Regions from separate parts of the Clostridium taeniosporum genome, predicted to be linked through region 1. Evidence: riboswitches for the same ligand, from Rfam matches in the RefSeq annotation. Region 1 holds a riboswitch; the other holds the start of a gene.
What was found. Region 1 has a riboswitch for thiamine pyrophosphate ahead of thiW (energy coupling factor transporter S component ThiW). Riboswitches for the same ligand answer to the same signal wherever they lie in the genome.
Positions count from the first base shown of each region.

Region 1 (10,666 bases):
TATTTAACCTCATTTTGTAAAAGTTCAACTTTTTCACCATTTAATATTCTATTTGTAGTTCTTACTGCACACATCTTTCCACACATAGAACAACTATGCTTACTTTCTGGTGGAACACTTTCAAAATATTCTTTAGCTTTTTCTCCATCAATAGCAATCTTAAACATCTCTTCCCAATCAAGCTTTTGACGTGCATCTGCCATTTTATTATCTCTATCTCTTGCCCCCTTAATTCCATTAGCTATATCTGCTGAATGGGCTGCTATTTTTGCCGCAATTACACCTTCTTTAACATCATTCAAATCAGGTAGTCTTAAATGCTCAGCTGGAGTTACATAGCAAAGAAAATTAGCTCCATTAGTTGCTGCAATAGCTCCTCCAATAGCAGATGTTATATGATCATATCCTGGTGCAATATCTGTAACTAAAGGTCCAAGCACATAAAACGGTGCTCCATGACATAATCTTTTTTCTATTTGCATATTAGCTGCAATTTCATTCATTGCCATATGACCTGGTCCTTCAATCATAACTTGTACATCTTTCTCCCATGCTCTCTTTGTTAAAAGTCCTAACTCTATAAGTTCTGAAACTTGTCCTGCATCTGTTGAATCATCAAGACATCCTGGTCTCATAGCATCTCCAAGACTTATTGTCACATCATATTCTCTAAGAATTTCTAATAACTCATCATAATATTCATAGAAAGGATTCTCATTTCCTGTCATCTCCATCCAAGCAAATAATAAAGATCCTCCTCTAGATACAATATTCATTCTCCTTTTATCTTCTTTAAATAAAGAAATTGTTCTTTTATTAATTCCAGCGTGAATAGTTACAAAATCTACACCTTGTTTTGCATGTGCTCTAACAACATTAAGAAAATCTTCTGCCTTTATATCTAAAAGATCTTTTTCAAGATATCCAATAGCATCATACATTGGAACTGTCCCAATCATAGCTGGAGATTTTTCTATTAACTTTGTTCTAAACTCTTGAGTTTTTCCATAATTGCTTAAATCCATTATAGCTTCTGCACCAAAATCAATTGCCAATTTTACCTTTTGCATTTCTCTACAATAATCAATTGAATCCCCTGAAATTCCTAAGTTTACATTTACTTTAGTTCTAAGTCCATCTCCAATTCCTTCTGGATTAAGTGATTTATGATTAATGTTAGCTGGTATAACTACCTTTCCTTCTGCAACAAGCTTAATTAATTCTTGTTCCAACATATTTTCTTTACAAGCTACTATCTTCATTTCTTTAGTAACTATCCCCTTTTTAGCTGCTTTCATTTGTGTTTTATAATTCATCTTTAATTCCCCCTTTAATATTTATAAACTATATTTTTAGTGAAATTTGTTACATATGTTTCAAATGTGGATATGAAAAATTTAATACCTTTACAATAACCTTAAGGATTTTTTATAGTTGAACTTTAGCCATATGAAATAAAATAACAATTCTAAAACGTCATGATTATTTTTCATCAAGCTCATAGCAAGTCTATTAGAGTAATCTGTTAACGTATCATAGTGGAAAATAGGCTTTACAGATGGATTTAATTTAAGAGTTATTCTATTATTCCAGCCCTTTTATAAAGTTCATAAAAATGATTAGTTGGTCCAACCCCTTTTCCAAGTTCAAATCCATGTTCTATTGCACATGTTATATATCTTTTACCTTCCTTAACTGCTTCTTCAATATTCATTCCCTTGGCTAAGTTAGCTGCTATGGCAGATGATAATGTACACCCTGTTCCATGAGTATGCTTTGTATTTATTCTTTCTTCTGGTAAAAAAACAAATTTTTCACCATCAAATAATAAATCAGTTGCTTCATTTTCTAAATGTCCACCTTTAATAAGTACATATTTAGGACCAAACTCTCTAAGCTTTTGAGCTGCCTCTTTCATATCTTCTAAACTTTTTATTTCTGTCATTAAAATTTCTTCTGCTTCTGGTAAATTAGGTGTTAATAGTGTAGTCAATGGAAATAATTCTTTAACTAAAGTATCTTTAGCATCAATTGACAATAATTTAAATCCACTTTTAGAAATCATAACAGGATCTAAAACAACTAGTGGTAAATTTTTTATATTTCTTAATGAACTTGATATTGCTTTAATTGATTCAATTTTAGATACCATTCCTATTTTTATAGCATCTACTCTAATATCTTCAAAAATCACATTAATCTGTGATTTAATCATTTCTGGACTTATATCCTGAATTCCAAAAACCCCCATTGTATTTTGAGCTGTTATTGCGGTTATAACACTCATACCATAAGCACCATTAGCTGAAAATGCTTTTAAATCTGCTTGAATTCCAGCCCCGCCACAACTATCAGAACCTGCAATTGTAAGTGCTCTAAACATTTTTATCATCTTCTTCCTACTTTTTTATAGACTATATTTTAACTTAATATTGCTATTATAATAAAAACACAAACTAACATTAAAATTTGTTCTTTATCATATATCAATACTGTTTTGAAATACATCTTTCTCTAAATTCTTTGTGATTTTATGTTTTTATTAGTTATTAAAAATTTTTCTATGACTTGAACTTTTAAAAATACATATGCGATAATTGCTCCCACACTGCAACTAAAAGTAAATGGCATTACATATACAAATAATGCTGATTCTTTTCCTAAAAGTACTGTTGCTATTGGATAAGCTACTAAAGCACCTAATATCCCAGTTCCTATTACTTCACCAATTACAGCTACTAATTTTTTCTTAAATTTTCTATAAAGAACTCCTGCCAAAAATGCACCTATCATACTTCCTGGAAATGCCAATAAACTACCTGTTCCTAAAATATTTCTTATCAATGATGCAATAAATGCATTTCCCAGTGCATAAATTGGTCCTAAAACTATTGCTCCAACTACATTTACAAAGTGTTGAATTGGTGATATTTTAGCTACTCCTATTGGAATTGAAAATGTTCCAAAAATACTTGCTATTCCTATCAAAACTCCACTTAATGCAATTTTCTGTGCTTTGCATTTTTCATTCATAATATTTTTTTACTCCTCCTTTCTTTTCTTATTTAAAATACATTCAAAAATAATAGACTATATACTTGTACTTTTTAATCTATTATTCTATTTCATGTGCCTAACGTAATGAAACTGCACTAAATTTTTAATCACTTACTTATTTTGGAATAAAAAAAATGTAGCCCAAGGGCTACATAAATATACTACTCATTATTTAGTGTACTTCCCTACGTTGGTGTTAACCAAATCAGGTTATAAGAGTCTAGGAAATCAATCTTTCCAATCTCAGCCAAAATATTAGCTCCCCTAGTTAAAAATTATTAAATTATCTTATATAATTTAAAGATTATACCATAAATTCTTATCAGTCAAGTGATAAATATAATTATATTTTAAATATTAATATAAAATTCATGCTAACTCCATATTCTGTAAAGCAATAGTATTTTTATTAAACTACTTTTATAATCCTTTAATTTCAATGACCATAATAGCAATACTCCTAAATATTATATGGAGGTTTATATTCTACTTCTTTGATAATTTTTCTACATTACAACATATATGGGTCTTTTTAATGTGTTAAACAAATATATTAATATATATTTTTATTATTTCTAGTTGCAATATAAGTAACATATTTTGTTATAATTTTTATTGTATTATAAGTCACTTATTTTGTTACAAAATAAGTGACTATTTTAGTTACTCGTATATACTTTTAAACCTAGTTAAATACACATTTAAAGTAACTACTTACTCCAATATTTAATTAATAATAATCTAAATCTGATTAGATACCACATGTTCCTAATTGAAATTTATGGTATATTGTGAATATGCGATATAATAAATTAAATAATAAAGGAGAGTGAAAAATATATGAAAAATATATGTCCTAATTGCAATACAAGATTTAAATATAAGGATATAATTAAATCTACTTGGAGTTTAAAAATTAAAGATTTAAAATGTAAGAAATGCTTAAAAGAATATAAGTTATCATTATGTTCAATATTAATAATATCTACATTGGTAAATATGCCAATACTAATAATATATAAGATAATGCTATTAATTGGAGGTAAAGCAACAATATTACTATATATAATTTGGGTAAGTTTTATAATTGCTATAACACCTATATTTTGTAATTATAAAGAAGTAAAAAATAAATAGCTATAACTTTGGTAAAGTAGTTAATTATTGTCCCCTTAACTTATTTTAAAATCATTAATAATAATATTTTTATCCTCAAATATCACACTTATTTTCTTAGAGTTAAAATCATAATAGTAAATTGCATTTGACATTGTAGGAGTGCTTCATTTAACCTCTGCAATAATCTTAGATTTCGGAGTAGTCCCTAAAAAATAAAATCCATTTCCGTTTAGTGAGAATTTGGGTTTTTTAACTAAAGTAAAATTAGTATGTTCAAATTTGTCATTAGATTCTACAAGTATTTGCTCTGTATTGTCATTCAAATTTAGTAAATAAATTCTATTTATAGGCATACGATTTTCTACTATTGTTACATCAAATATAATATTACTACCTTGATTATTAACAGATATATTATTTATATCTTTATCTGTTGAATATAGCAACTGTTTATTTTCTCCATTTTCATCGTATTTAAATATCTTATGAAGTATCTTTTCTTGAGTTTCCATTTCATTAACTGAACGCTCTATTGTATAAACTGCATGATTATATTTATCCCAATAAAAATTAAAAATATATCTATCCTTATCTTCATTAGGCCATGATTTTATTTCATTATCTTTTAAATAATAAACTCCAAGGGTATAGCTTCTTCGATCTTTTGTAAGAGTTCTAAAAATTATTTTATCATTATTTAAGTCAAATACATCCCCACCATAGTCACTACCTAATAGACCAACTGCTTTTTTATCTTTATCTGATAAATCCAGTTTATATATATCATATTTTTTATTGCCAAGTTCTGAGTAATATATAGTATTATTTATTTCATCTATACTAAAATCAGAATAATTTTTATTTTCCCTAAAAAAAATGTTTTTAACTGATTTACTATAGGTACTGTATATACTATAGGTTGATTTAAAATCTTTATCAGTATACATAATGTATATATTCTCTTTAATATCAGCATTAACCTTAATATTAATATTGTTATAATATCCTATAAACATTAATACAGATACTATTATTGTTACTATAAATTCACTAAACAATAATTTGCGTTTCATTACATTTCTCCTATTCATTATATTAATTATATTTTTTTAACTTCTAATAATATAGTTTTGTTACAATGAGTTATATATTCTAATTCATCTCATAAACCTTTCTGCAATTTTAATCCAAATAAATGTTATACTCATATTATTAATTTATAGTTAAATAGGGGGATGTATTTATGGATTTTTTTAAAAAGAATCTCTTTTTTATATTATTATTTTTTATAGGTTTGATTTTAATACATAAAAGCGTTGACCTTGGTAGAAGCTATTTCGTTAATTATATAAGTAGAAATCAATTATCTGATCCATCTAAATTTAATGTATTACTAGATAAATCAATATTAAAGTATATAGTTATTGGTTCTATTCTATCTTTATTTTCAATATTTAAAATAAAAAAATAGAAATGATGATAATCTTATAAAATTAGATTTATGAAATAAGCACTCTTTATTAATAATGTATTATTTATTATTTTCTTCAAAATTTATTCAGTAAACTTTTTTTTAAACTGAAAAGAAAAAACAATGCAGCTTTTCCTAATTTTTTCGAATTATTTTTAATTTAATTAAAAAATTAATGTAAAATAAGCGAGCATTCTTTAGAATTATTAAAGAATCCTATAATAAAAAGGCGCTAATCTGTTTAAAAGCTCTTATTCATTGGTTGAAAAATGTCGTATATGTGTTAGTATAGGAGACAAGGATGTTGCAACAAATTTGAATATATGAAAAAGCCTTTAATAAAAAGGCATATGTTGAAATTTACATATACATCCAAAAATAAATAGCGAGGGAGAGAAACTAATGAAGAAAGCTTTTTTAAGAAGAATAATAGGAGGCGTTGTAGCAGTAGCAACAATTACAAGCCTAAATCCATTAGGGGTATCCGCAGCAGGAAAAAATAATAATTGTAATATTACTAAAAGTTGGAGCAAAGTTTATGGTACTTGGTTCTGCTTAGGTTCAAATGGAGAAATAAAATTAGAAGATTATTTAAATAATTATATAAAAAATAATAAGACAAGCTGTAATTTACAATTTGGGTGGGTGAAACGTCCAACTAAACTTAATGATTCAGTAATAGCTAATAATGATTCAGCTGATACAACAGCACCAGAAGTTAATAATGGATCAAATGACACAACTGTAGTAGAAAATAATAATGGATCAAATGATACAACAATTCCAAATACATCAGAAGATAATAAAGGAAAAGATGACATAACAGTTCCAAATGTAACAGAAGACAACAATGGATCAAATGATGTAACAACTCCAAACACTAATGTAAATGAAGGTACAACTGCACCAGAAAAACCAGTAGATAAGGAAGAAAATGTGCAACCTACAAGTGGTGATTCTGTAAATGTATCAGGATTAAGCAAATTACCAGAAAAATATTCTATAAGCATACAAAGTAATGCAGAAAATAAGATTCTTCAATTAATGAATGAAAAAAGAGTACAAGCTGGTTTACAACCATTAACTATGGATAATACTTTATTAAAAGTTGCTAGATATAAGAGTAACCATATGATTCAATATAATTACTTTGATCACACAAATCCAGACGGAACTAAGTGGACAAACTGGTTACAAGCAATAGGATATAAATATAATACAACTGGTGAAAATATTGCATACAATACTTATGATCCAGTAGAATTATTTAACCAATGGTGGAATTCAAAAGGTCATAGAGACAATATGATGAATCCTGCATATAACAAAGTTGGTATAGGTGTTATTTACGATAAAGACAATAATAAATATATGGGAACACAAACATTCTCAAATTAATTTTACTATGATACAAATGTATTAGTTTAAAATTCGTAATTACAAGTCACTGAAAAATATTCTAAATTAAATAAAGTTTATAAAAAGTCATTGATTTATTTTTCTTAATAATAAGATTAAGAAATTTGAATTGATGACTTTTTTATACTAAATTCAAATTTTAGAAATATATTAAATAAGGATTTTATCTAGTTAATTTCAGATTATTATTTTTAGTTAAAATCTAAGTAACATATTTCGTTATAACTTTTGTAGTATTATATGTTACTAATTTTGTAACAAAATAGGTGACTATTTTCATTACTTATATATACTTCTAAACCTAGTTGAATAAACATATAAACGATTATTATACAAGAATATAATTTGTACTTTATAACTTATAATTAATATGTAAATATATATATTATTCAATAAAAATAATTAAATAAAAAATTATATATTTTCGAGTTAAAGTTATTACCATATAAAAAAGATTATGATTCTACTGAGATTATTTAATCCTTAATAAAATATAATTTTTTTTATTCTTAAGTTAAATAATTTATTAATTTATATGAAATTTACAATAACCTAATCCCATGCGTCAGTAACATATCTACCATCATAATTTAAAGTAACATCTATTCTACAAATTATAGAACTAATTGAAACACAACTATCAATACTAATAAATGTACTAAATTTAAATATTTCATTGAATATTTTGTTATTAATATCTATTGAAAAAATTCCTAAAAAATTATAATTTGTAAATTAATAATTATTTTTCAAATATATTGAATGAAACTATGCTATAATAATATGGCAATTTGTAAAATATAGAGGTTACATAATTATGTAAAATATTAAAGGACAAGTTAAAAAAAATAAAAAATCAATAATAAAAGAATGGACAATCAATATATCAGTGGTTGCCACTATAGCATTTTTAGTATGGCATTTTGTAGGATATAGTGCTTGGATTACTAGTAAATCTATGATGCCAACATTAGAAGTTAAAGATAGATTACTTGTAGCAAGAGTCCATAACTTTGAAAATTTACGAGAAGGAGATATTGTACTATTTAAAAATGATGAATTTCCAGATGAAATCTTAATAAAAAGACTAATAGGACTTCCAGGAGATAAAATAGAAATTAAACATGGTGTTGTATTTAGAAATGGAGAAGAAATTAAAGAAAACTATGTAAAAAACAATATAGAATATAATAGAACTTTTAATGTACCTGAAAATAAATTTTTCTTTCTAGGAGATAATAGAGCTCATTCTTATGATTCTAGATGCTGGCACTATCCTTTTGTTGATAAATCATACATACAAGGAAAGGCTGTACTTAAATATTATCCCATAACAAATTTTGAAATGTTTAAGTAAGTTATAATGTTTTTCTTATTAATATAGTAAGAAAGAAAATTTTCAGTAAATTAGTTTTTTTTAAATATCTAATTTAAGATCAATAATAAGTATTGGAAGTGTTTACACACTTCCTTATTTTTTTGAATATTTATATAAAACTATATTCATTTTAGTATTCTTAAGCTTAATTTCTTTTTTAATGTGTATATATTAAGGTATTCTTAGCTAACGTTATATAAAATAAGGGGTTTATGTAGTTAATTTTTTATCTAACAGTTTATATTCATTTCTTTCAATTAATAAAATACACATACTATTAATATTATTTACATACAATTTATGGACAAGAATTATATAACTTAAAGTCTTTATATATAAGGGTTTAGATAGGATTTACATTTTAAAGAAAAGAACAGAAGATTTTATAATGTTATCCACTTATTTTATAATTTTAAACTATATTTTTATAACTTTAAGATTTAATTTTATAACTTTACATTTATTATGCTATTTAATTTTAAAAATAAAAAAACATGATAAGTATTTAGCCTAAAATAAGCCAAATCATTCATCATGTTTCTTTTTTTAGATTTTAAAAATGTTTACATATAATATATTTTTACCATATATTTAAGAATATAAACTGATTTTAAAGGATAGCTAATATAATATTTAATTCAATTTATATTTTATGCACCACAAATAAACCTAGGATATTAAAGGTTTTAACATAGTTTTAAGTTAATTATAATATTAAATATATTGGCAAATTCCTATTATAAATTTCCTTATTCTATGCCAGTTATATTCATATATCAACACAACTTAAATTATGTGTAAGATTTAAATGTTTTAATATCTAAGGTTAAAAGTTTTTATAATAATAGTATAAATCTAGGGGGAATGCCTTAAATTATAGAATTTCTAAAGGTTAAAAGCTGATTAAATCTAAGATTTTAGACATTTTGTTAAGAATTGAGAGTGTAGAGCTAAGTAAAAAATTCCTTAATAAAATTTTTAAATATGTATTTTAGAAAATCTTTAAGCATTTTATTAAAAACTCTTAACTTTCACATGATAACTCTCACCTAAAAAGCGTGATCAATTCACTTTGTTCTTATAATAAGGCCAAGGCTTTTTTTATATCAAAAGTTATATCATCATCATAATCAGCTTTATTATTAGTGTATTCTATAAAATGTTCTCCATATTCATACTTTCTTATGTTGTTTGTTTTTTGAATTTCTTTAAATTTTTTATATTCATTTACAACACTTTTAACTACAGCTGCCGCATATGCAGGCAATGATTTTATGTTTTCTCTGCTTTTATGAATTTGAATAGCTCTATATTTATTAATTATAAGTTGAGCTACCCTTTCTTTTAAAAACCACTCTTTAAGGTTTGATATAGCTCTAACTAAATGCATTATAAGCTTTTTAGTTAAGGTTATGCCAGCAAATTTTATCTTTTCTTTAACAAGGTCATATTCTTTAGGATTACTAAGTTTAACAAGTTCAATGTATTCATCTTCTAAGACTTTGTTATCAACTGCTGGACATTGAAAATAAAACTTAAAGTTTGTAATTTTCTTAGGTGATAAATCTTTGACTCGCATATTTTGACTATTATCTTTAAATATATGTTCATATTTAGTAAGCATCTTATTTATGGTATATTTAGCATAATATTTACACTTAGTTTTTAACACCTTCATCCATGAACTATTAGGCTTTAAAAGATTCATAGAAAAACTATCATGGAACTTAGATGCTTTAGAATCGCATAACTGTGCCATATATATAATAATCCTTTTTTCCCTAGCTTTCATTTTTCTAAATTCTTCGGTGAAAAAGAAATTTCTTATGTTAGTATAACCTGTTAAATCCATATAAGACTCATCATTAGAATCGTATTTTGATTTAGTCATATTCTCCATATCAACTAAAACCCAACTATTTAATTCTTTATCAAAAGATAAAATACACTTATCTATTAACTTATCTATGCAATTAAATATAGTCTTGTATGAAGCATTCATATTTCTTCTAACAAGATTTATAAGATCTGCTTTAGAATCACTAAATGTTTGTATAAGATATTTTGAATTTACTTCACTAGATATATAAGCTAAAGATATATATGTATCAAGAATATAGTATTCATTACATTCAAATATTATCTTAGATAAATGTGAATTATATAGTTTAGTGGCCATTTCTTTCTCACCTCCCTTAGCTTAAAAAAGTATATGTTTTATT
Region 1 is NZ_CP017256.2:33,321-43,986, forward strand. It holds gene thiC (phosphomethylpyrimidine synthase ThiC) at 1-1,316, opposite strand, end outside; gene thiD (bifunctional hydroxymethylpyrimidine kinase/phosphomethylpyrimidine kinase) at 1,577-2,383, opposite strand; gene thiW (energy coupling factor transporter S component ThiW) at 2,515-3,033, opposite strand; TPP riboswitch at 3,223-3,333, opposite strand; gene BGI42_RS15290 (TIGR04104 family putative zinc finger protein) at 3,898-4,194, shown strand; gene BGI42_RS15295 (hypothetical protein) at 4,341-5,249, opposite strand; gene BGI42_RS15300 (hypothetical protein) at 5,420-5,647, shown strand; gene BGI42_RS15305 (CAP domain-containing protein) at 6,050-7,045, shown strand; gene lepB (signal peptidase I) at 7,893-8,423, shown strand; gene BGI42_RS15315 (hypothetical protein) at 9,523-10,623, opposite strand.

Region 2 (10,666 bases), on a different replicon from region 1:
ATTTCTATTACCTCTATTTTAGTTGGGTGTAGTTCTTATGATAAATTGGCAATTAAATTAGGAATGAAAAATAATAATTTTGAATATATAAAACAGAATAAAGTAGATAAAATTATAATTCAAAGTGCTAGAGATACTGGGTTTAGATTTATAATTACTGAACCTAATGCAATAAATGATATGTATAAATTATTGTCAGATGGTAAAAAAGTATCTGAGAAAAGTTCAATGGATCCAGATTATTATTTTGAAATTTGCATGGGAGATGAAGTTAAAAAGTATAGTTATATAGTTGGTGCGGATGAAAGAGAAAAAGGTAATTTCTTTAGTGATGAAGAATATTTTTCAATTTCCAATCGTTTAGATGATATAATAATACAAAACTTATCATTTATAAGAAAACCTAGAAATTTTCAATATGTGTATTATCAAACAATTTTATCAGTATTAGAAGCTGAAAAATCTAATATAGGAAATTCTAACAAAGTAGGAATAGATATAAGTGGTGATATTGATTGCTTAAAGTATATACTTTCAACTGATTTACAAGAGTTTGAAAAAGATATTACAAAAATCATTCCTAATGCACAAGTTATAAAGAATAATTCTAATGAATTTGATACAATAATTAAAGTTAAAAATAGAGGATATAATAGTACTATTTTTAAAACTATGGTTACTGTTGATAATAAGAAAAATAAAGTATTTAATACTTATTATATATTAGCAGAATATAATTTTAGAAATTGGGATATTGATATGGGAGAAGTAAACAAAGTACCTAATGAATGGTAAGAGGAGGAAGTTAAAATGGGAAGCTGTGACAATTGTGCAAGTAAAGATTCATGTGGATCAAAGGGGCAAGGATGTGAAAATTGTATACCTAAAATGATCCCTACATATGGAAAAATTAAAAATGTAATAGGTGTTATTAGTGGTAAAGGTGGAGTAGGAAAATCTACTGTTACAGGAATAATGGCAACTACTTTAGCTAAAAAAGGATATAAAGTAGGAGTTTTGGATGCAGATATAACAGGACCATCTATGCCTAGATTTTTTGGTATAAATGAAAAAAGAGGAAAAATAATTCCTTTAGAAAATGAAGGAGTAAAATTTGAACCTGTAACTACTAACTCAGGAATAAAGGTTATATCGATGAACCTTTTAACTGCAGTTGAAGAAGAGCCAGTTATATGGAGAGGTCCAGTAATTACAGGAGTTCTAAAGCAAATGTTTATGGAAACTAATTGGGGAGAATTAGATTATCTACTTATAGATATGCCACCGGGTACAGGTGATATAGCTCTTACAGTAATGCAAGAATTCCCTATTACTGAAGTGATAATAGTTTCAACTCCACAAGATATGGTATCTATGATTGTTAAAAAATTAGTTATAATGGCTAAAAAGATAGGTATAAAAATTAGAGGTGTAGTTGAAAATATGGCATATATTAAATGTCCAGACTGTGATAAAAAGATAAGAGTATTTAGTACTAAATCTTCTGATGAACATGCAGAATATTTAGGATTACCTTTAATTGGGGAATTACCTATTAATGTAGAATTAACAGCGGCATTAGAAAGTGGAAAAGCAGAGGATTATGTAATAGATAATGATTTATATTCATTAATATTTGAAGCTTTATATTAGTAGTATACATAACTCATCCTTCTTAGGGAATACTATAAAAGTAATCTCATAATGGAAGGGTGAGTTTTTTGAAAGCAAATGTAGATAAAGATACTTGTATAGGATGTGGATTGTGTCCATCAATTTGTCCAGAATGTTTTGATATGCAAGATGATGAAAAGGCTGGAGTTATAATTGATGAAGTACCAAGTGGGGCTCAAGATTCAGCAAAAGAAGCAGAAACAAGCTGTCCAGTTAATGCAATTTCAGTAGAATAAGAAAAGTGTGGTGTTGAAAGTTTATTTTCACACCACATTTTTTAATATTTAAGTTGTTACTTTTCTATTTGATACAACTGAAATGATTCTTGCTATAGGTAATGCAGCTATTATAACCAAGCATATTATTCCTTCTATTCCGATAATAGGACCATTTACCGACAGTGAATATAATGCTGGTGACATTCCTTCAGGGGCAAAAGATCCAAAGAAAGCAACTCCAGAAATAAAGTGACATATAAACCTACCCAAAACTGCTAGTATTACACCTAAATATTTTTTATTTGGCAAAAATCCAGCTATACCTAAACATAAAAATGGCAATGGATAATCAAATAATACTTGAATTGGATGTAAGATATATGGATCCATAAATAAAGTTATCATTCCATACAGAAATCCTGTTAGAAAACCAACTTGAGGACCATACATGAATGCAATTAGTAAAATAGGTACCATACTACCAAAAGTTATACTTCCTCCTTGAGGAAAATGATAGATTCTAAAAATTTTTAGTATTGTTGCTAAAGCTAATGCAATACCTATTCTAGCAATTAATTGAGGTGTAAATTTAATTTTTTTTGCTTTTACTAATACTACTAGTATAACAATACATCCTAGCAGTGTGATAATTGATAATGGGTCTGATATAACAGTTTGTACATTTTGGGGCAAATGATTATATAAATTTGAAATTTGTTCTGCCCAATCATTAAAAATACTCATAAAAAAAACCTCCTTAATTGTGCTTAGGAGATTGTAAACCGATAAATATAAATTTTTATTATTCAAATGAATAATAAATTATACTAATGATTATTATTCATTTTAGTATAATTATACATATTGAAAGGTTATACTTTCCTACGCCAGAATTAACTGGATCAGGTTCCGAGGGTTTATGAAATAATCAAATCTCAGCCAAAGGCTCCCCTAGCACTATAATATATATTTTACCTGTATAATTATAGGTAGTCAACTATGTTATAAGGGTTAAATTTGCTATCTTTATTATGATGAGTAGCATAATTTGATGAAATATCATTTAAATTAACTTTAGAGCCATTATAAGAATTACTTGTAATATTATTATATGGCATTATTGAATTAATATTATTCTTATCTATTACAATATCTTCTTTATAAGTTGAATCAATAATAAAGTCTTTCATAAATTAACACCATCCTTTAATAATATTTTTAGTATTACTTAAATAAATATGCATTAATATTATAAAGAAATTATTTTGGTGTTAAATTTATAAATCTTATTATTTGAAGATTATTAAATATAGAAATATTTTGTTTTAAAATATAAATTATTTTAAGGCATATTCAAATAGATAACTAGTCAGTATGCTGGTTTATTTTGTGAACTACTTATTCCTTGTAATTTACTAATAGAACAACTATTAGCAGAACTCAAGTCATTATATTTCACAAAATATCCTTCACATCTTTCACTTGTTATTTATTTTCATATGCCTAAAACAATACTTTAATTTTAATAAAGATCATTATATATAATTTTAAAAACCTCTAATGATTGTTCAATTTTAGGTTTTAAAAGTTTTTTCTTATTTTCATATTCTATTTTTCCTTTTTGTGTTAAATGATATATTTTTTGAAACTTTTTATTAGGATTATCCCATACACCTACAATAAGATCATCTTTTTCTAATTTTTTTAATATAGGATATATTCCTCCAGTGCTAGGAATCCATTTACCATTGGTTCTTATACCTATTTGGTTTGAGATTTCATTTCCATTTGTTGGATTTAAAGATAATATATATAAAACATATATAGGTAAAAGTCCTTTAGTAAAAACCTGACCTACAGCTTCTTTTTCTTTTTTTACTTTCTTTAATTCAGAAAGTTTATTTTTATATTCTTCATATAATCTTTTTTCTTCATTTTTTATATCATTTATATCAGAAAAATTAAAATCAGACATACCTAATCTACCTTTTCAACAATAAATCCAAAAAGACCAGGACCAGTATGAACACCAAGTGCAGGACCGATGCTATATCCTAACTTACAATCAACTACATTATTTAAATTTTTAATATTTTCACATAATGTTTGTGCATCATCAAGTGCATTACCATCCATAACCCAGAACTTACATTTATTATTCTCAGTATAAGATTTAGCTATTTTTAATAACTTTGATGTAGATTGTTTTTTACCACGAGCTTTACAATAAGTACGGAAAGAACCATTTTCATCTATTGTTATAACAGGTTTTAAATTAAGAACATCTCCTATAGTACCAGCAACACGTCCTATTCTTCCACCTTTTCTTAAATATTCTAAAGTATCAATAGTAAAGAATATATCTATTTTAGATCTTAAGTCTGGAAGTAAACGCACTATTTCTTCAAATGACTTTCCTTCTTCAATAAGTTTTGCAGCCTCTAATACTACTACACCTTCAGCCATACTCAAGCTTTTTGAATTAAATACATGAGTTTTTAGTCTATCAAAATCTTCGCAAGCTAATCTCATTGAATTATAAGTTCCTGAAAATTCATTAGATATTGTAACTATAATAGCATGAGTATATCCTTCATCAGCTAATCTATTAAGAATATTGTTAAGTCTTTCAATGCTCGGTAATGATGTCTTAGGAATTTCTCTAGGCAATAATTCATAAAGAACATCAGACGTTATTTCTAATTTATCATCATATTCTTTGTCAGAGAAAATAATTTTAAAAGGTAATAAGTTTATGTTATATTTATTTAAGTCTTCAGTACATATATCTGATGCACTGTCTGTTAGTAATGCAATTTTATCCAATAAAATTCCTCCTAGTAATATAGTCTATTATTTAATTATATCACTATTGATAACTATATCAATAGTGATAATATTAGCAATAGCGATAAATTATTAGATAATATTAATTACAATAAGTTAAATTATAAGTCAAATTGAAAACAGGCTTAAAATTTAACTAAAGATAGAGATAAAAAGACGTATTCACTAGTAATTAAAAAAATTCACCAATAAAACTAAACATTAATGGTATTGCTAAGGAATATTTAATCAAGTATAATAGTACAGTATTATTAATGTACTATATATTGTGTCATGGAGGGAAGCAAAATGCTATATGTTGTAAAAAGAGATGGGAGAACGGTTGAGTTCAATGGTGAGAAGATTGCTCAAGCCATTAAAGGTGCTGCGCTAGAAATAGGGGTAACTTTAAAAGAAAGTCAAGTTTTAGAAACTGTACAAAAGGTAATTACTTATATTGAAGATACAAAAAAACAAAAGATTACAGTAGAAGAAATACAAAACTTGGTTGAAAAGGCTTTAAATGAAGAGGATAAAGACATAGCTTTTGCATATTCATCATATAGAAGAGAAAGAACAAGAGTAAGAGATATAAAATCAGATTTAATGAAAGCAATAGAAAAAATAGGTGTTGAAACAGATAGAGATAATGCTAATGTAGGAAATAATTTCAGTTCTAAACTATTAAGAATAGCTTCTGAATCTAATAAGTGGCATAATTTAGCTAATATGCCTAAACAATTATCAAAAGCACATGAAACAGGTGATCTTTATTATCATGATTTAGATAGTTATAACTTAACTACTAATTGTCTTCATATACCGACTAAGGAAATTTTATTAAATGGATTTAATACTGGATATGGGACAATAAATGTACCTAAAAGAATAGAAACAGCAGCGGAATTATCATGTATATTATTACAATCTACTCAAAATGATATGTTTGGAGGACAATCTCATCCTGATTTTGATAATGATTTAGGAGTTTTTGTTGCCCCAACAAGAGAAGAAATAAAAAAAGAACTAGAAGAATTAGAAATATCAAAAGAAAAAATAGATAAATTAGTAGAGAAAACTTTAAGAAAAAGAGTTCATCAAGCTATGCAAGGAGTTATGTATAATCTAAATACAATGCATTCAAGAGCAGGCTCACAAGTACCTTTTAGTTCAGTAAATATAGGAATACCTAATAATAAAGATGCAGCACTAATTTGTGAAGTATTTCTTTTAGAATATGAAAAGGGATTAGGTAAGGGAGAGCAACCAATTTTTCCAAACATAATATTTAGAGTAAAAGATGGCGTTAATAGAGAAGAGAACGATCCATATTACTATTTATATAAATTAGCATGTAGAGTAGCAGCTAAAAGAATGAATCCTACTTTTATGAATATTGATGCAGATTTTAATAAAGAATATTATGATAAAGGATATGTTCCTGCAACTATGGGATGTAGAACTTATCTTATGAAAAATGTAAATGGAGAACCAGGGTGTAAAGGTAGAGGAAATATAGCACCAACTACTATTAATTTGCCTAGAATAGGGTTACAAGCTAAAGGCGATATAAAAAAATTCTTTAATATTTTAGATGCAAGACTATCTTTAGCTAAGGATTCTTTATTGCATAGATATGGGGTATTAAAGAACTTAAAAGTTAAAGATTTACCATTTATAGCTGGTCAAAATTTGATGGTGGGTTCAGAAAATTTAGATCCAGAAGATTCTATAGAACCAATATTAAAACAAGGAACTTGGGGCATAGGATTTATAGGTCTTGCAGAAGCTTTAATTGCATTGACTGGTAAACATCATGGTGAAACAGAAGAAGCTAAAGAATTAGGATTAAAGATAATAGGACATATAAGATCTTATTGTGATAGATTAACAGAAGAATATAGTTTGAATTGGAGTTGTTATGCAACACCAGCTGAAGGATTATCAGGTAAATTTATAAAACAAGATCAAAAAACATTTGGAAGTGTACAAGGAGTTACAGACAAAGAGTATTATACTAACAGTTATCATGTACCAGTAGGATATGCTATATCAATAAAAGATAAAATTGATATAGAAGCTCCTTATCATAAACTTTGTAATGGAGGACATATAACATATATAGAAGTAGATGATTTTCCAAATGAAGAAGTTGTTATGGATATAATAAATTATGCATATAAGCATACTAATATAAGTTATATGGGGGTAAATTTCCATATAAGATATTGCAAAAATTGTGGAACTTATTTACACAGTAATGAAAGTAAATGTTCAACTTGTGGAAGTAATGATATACAAGGGGTAAGTAGAGTAACAGGATATTTAAGTTTAGATGAGAGATTTGGGCCAGGAAAATATCAAGAAAGAACAGATAGAATATCTCATTTAGAAAGTCATAAGAAACATTATTAAATCTAAAAACATAAATTTAGATGAGGGTACTTTATAGTATCCTCATTTTTTAATGTCTAAAAAAGTATCACTTTTAACTAAAGTTATTCATATATATTATGTTTAGAAGGGGTATAGTATAAAAAATCGATGACTGTTAATCATCGATTTTTTTATGTTATGTTATTTTTTATAAAATTTTTTAAAATACATACTTATATATGGTTATAATTACAAAAAAGTTATAATATTATATCAATTCATAAAAATGAATAAATCTAAAAAAAACCTGCAATAAACAGGGCTTTTTCGCACAAAATACTTTATATACGAATAAATATTGAAAGAATACCAATATTTTAATGCAAAAATAAGAAAATTGTTATTTCATTATAGGCATCTATGGTGTATAATTATAAATAAATAAAACTTAATAATAACAGCAATAGCAATAAAAAAATATTAAGGGGGAGTTAAAATGTCAGTTAAAAGTATAAATACTGATAAAGAAATTAATATAGTTGATACTACTCTTAGAGATGGGGAACAAACAGCAGGAGTAGTTTTTGCTAATGCCGAAAAGATAGCAATTGCAGAAATGCTAAGTGAACTTGGTATAGATCAATTAGAAGTTGGCATACCTACTATGGGCGGAGATGAAAAGAATGCAATAAAAGAAATTGTTAAACGAAATTTAAAATCAAGCATAATGGCATGGAATAGGGCTGTTATAGGTGATATAGAGCAATCAATAGATTGTGGTGTTGATGCAGTAGCAATATCTATTTCAGTATCAGATATACACATTCAACATAAACTTAAAACATCAAGACAATGGGTATTAGAAAATATGGTTAAATCGGTTGAATTTGCTAAAAAGAATGGACTTTATGTATCTGTCAATGGGGAGGATGCATCGAGAGCTGATCAAGAGTTTTTAATTCAATTTATTCAAGCAGCAAAGCAAGCTGGAGCAGATAGATTTAGATATTGTGATACAGTAGGTATTATGGGTCCTTTTAATATCCAAAAAAGAATTAAAGAGCTTTATGATACAACTAAATTTAATATAGAAATGCATACACATAATGATTTTGGTATGGCTACTGCAAATGCTATAGCAGGAATTCAAGGTGGAGCAACACATGTTGGAGTAACTGTTAATGGACTTGGAGAAAGAGCAGGTAATGCAGCATTAGAAGAAGTGCTTATGGCATTGATGATTGTATATGGTTATAAGGGTGATATTAATACAACAATGTTCAAAGATCTTTCTGAATATGTATCAAGAGCATCAGGAAGAGAACTACCAAAATGGAAAGCAATAGTTGGAAGTAATATGTTTGCACATGAATCTGGAATTCATGCTGATGGTGCATTGAAAGATCCAACAAACTATGAAGCTTTTGATCCTTCAATTGTAGGTCTTGAGAGGCAAATTGTTATTGGAAAACATTCAGGTCGTGCATCAGTTGAAAATAAATTTAGCGAGTATGGAATAGAACTTACTAAAGAGGAAGCATCAAGAATATTAGAATTAGTTAGATCAACATCTGTTAGATTAAAGAGAAGACTTTTTGATAAAGAAGTTGTTCAATTATATAAAGATTATAAAAGATTAAATAAGTAAAAATAATTAAATTATAAGCAATAATAGGGGGAAGAAACGTGGGAGATAATTTAGTTTATAAGATTTTAAAGAAGCATATTGTTGAAGGAATTTTAAATACAGGTGAACCAATTTCAATTAAAATTGATAAAACATTAACGCAAGATTCAACTGGAACAATGGCATATCTTCAATTGGAAGCAATGGGAATAGATAGAGTAAAAACTAAGAAGTCTGTAGCATTTATTGATCATAATATGCTTCAACAAGGATTTGAAAATGCAGATGACCATAAATTTATTCAAACAGTAGCTTCTAAGTATGGAGTGTATTTTTCAAAACCTGGTAATGGAATATGCCATCAAATATTTTTAGAAAGATTTGCTACTCCAGGAGACACTCTTATAGGTTCAGATAGTCATACACCAACAGCTGGTGGTGTTGGAATGCTTGCAATGGGAGCGGGTGGTTTAGATGTAGCTCTTGCAATGGGTGGCGGAGCATACAATATAAACACACCTAAGGTTGTTAAAGTTGAACTTAAAGGAAAACTTAATAAAATGGTAGCAGCAAAAGACGTAATTTTAGAAGTACTTAGAATATGTACTGTAAAAGGTGGAGTTGGAAAAGTATTTGAATATTGTGGAGAAGGTATTAAGAGTCTATCAGTTCCAGAAAGAGGCACAATAACTAATATGGGTGCTGAACTTGGTGCTACAACATCAATATTCCCTAGTGATGAGAGAACTTTAGAATTTTTTAAGGCTCAAGGTAGAGAAGAAGATTGGATAGAATTAAAAGCTGATAAAGATGCAGTATATGATGAAGAAATAGTTATAGATTTAAGTGATTTAAAACCATTAACTGCCAAACCTCATAGTCCAGATAATGTTGTAAGTGTTGAAGAAGCTGGAAAAATAAAAGTTGATCAAGTATTTATAGGAAGTTGTACTAATTCTTCTTATGAAGATTTGATGAAAGTTTCTAAAATATTAAAAGGAAATAAAGTTAATAAAGATGTAAGTTTAGTTATTGGACCAGGTTCAAGACAAGTTATGGAGATGATTGCAAGAAATGGTGCATTAGCAGATATAATTAGTTCGGGAGCAAGAATACTTGAAAATTCTTGTGGTCCATGCATTGGAATGGGGCAAGCACCAGGAACAAATGGAATATCTTTAAGAACTGTAAACAGAAATTTTTACGGTAGGAGTGGAACATTATCAGGACAAATATATATTGTAAGTCCAGAAACAGCAGCAGTTTCAGCTATAAAAGGTTATTTAACTGATCCAAGAGAAATGGCTGTAGATATAAAAGTAGATATGCCTGAGAAGTTTATCATAGATGATTCAATGATTTTAGCACCTGCTAAAGCTAATGAAGAAGTTGAAGTGGTTAGAGGTCCTAATATAAAACCATTCCCAATAAATAAGCAGCTTGAAAATAATATAGATGGTAAGGTATTAATTAAAGTAGAGGATAATATTACAACAGATCATATAATGCCTTCTAATTCAAAATTATTACCATTTAGATCTAACATACCATATCTTTCAGGATTCTGTTTTAATACAATAGATACAGAATTTCCTAAGAGAGCTAAAGAATTTAATGGAGGATTTATAGTAGCAGGAGAAAATTATGGTCAAGGTTCAAGTAGAGAACATGCAGCACTAGCTCCTTTATACTTAGGTGTAAAGGCAGTTATTGCAAAATCATTTGCTAGAATACATAAAGCAAATTTAATAAATAATGGAATAGTACCAATTGAGTTTAAAGATCCTTTAGATTATGAAAAGTTAGATTTAATTGATGATTTAATTATAGAAGATATAAAAGGTAGTTTGGATAATGGATTATTAAAAATTAAAAATTCGACCAAAAATATTGAAATAGAAGCATTAGTTAAATTAACATCAAAAGAGATAGATGTTATAAGAGC
Region 2 is NZ_CP017253.2:114,924-125,589, forward strand. It holds gene BGI42_RS00485 (YhfM domain-containing protein) at 1-795, shown strand, start outside; gene BGI42_RS00490 (Mrp/NBP35 family ATP-binding protein) at 811-1,653, shown strand; gene BGI42_RS00495 (ferredoxin) at 1,722-1,910, shown strand; gene thiT (energy-coupled thiamine transporter ThiT) at 1,959-2,636, opposite strand; TPP riboswitch at 2,755-2,855, opposite strand; gene BGI42_RS00505 (hypothetical protein) at 2,876-3,082, opposite strand; gene BGI42_RS00510 (PadR family transcriptional regulator) at 3,415-3,867, opposite strand; gene BGI42_RS00515 (DegV family protein) at 3,870-4,718, opposite strand; gene BGI42_RS00520 (anaerobic ribonucleoside triphosphate reductase) at 5,028-7,133, shown strand; gene nifV (homocitrate synthase) at 7,591-8,742, shown strand; gene BGI42_RS00530 (aconitate hydratase) at 8,781-10,666, shown strand, end outside.
Region 2: it holds a riboswitch for thiamine pyrophosphate, as region 1 does, so the genes downstream of both, thiT (energy-coupled thiamine transporter ThiT) here and thiW (energy coupling factor transporter S component ThiW) in region 1, are expected to answer to the same signal.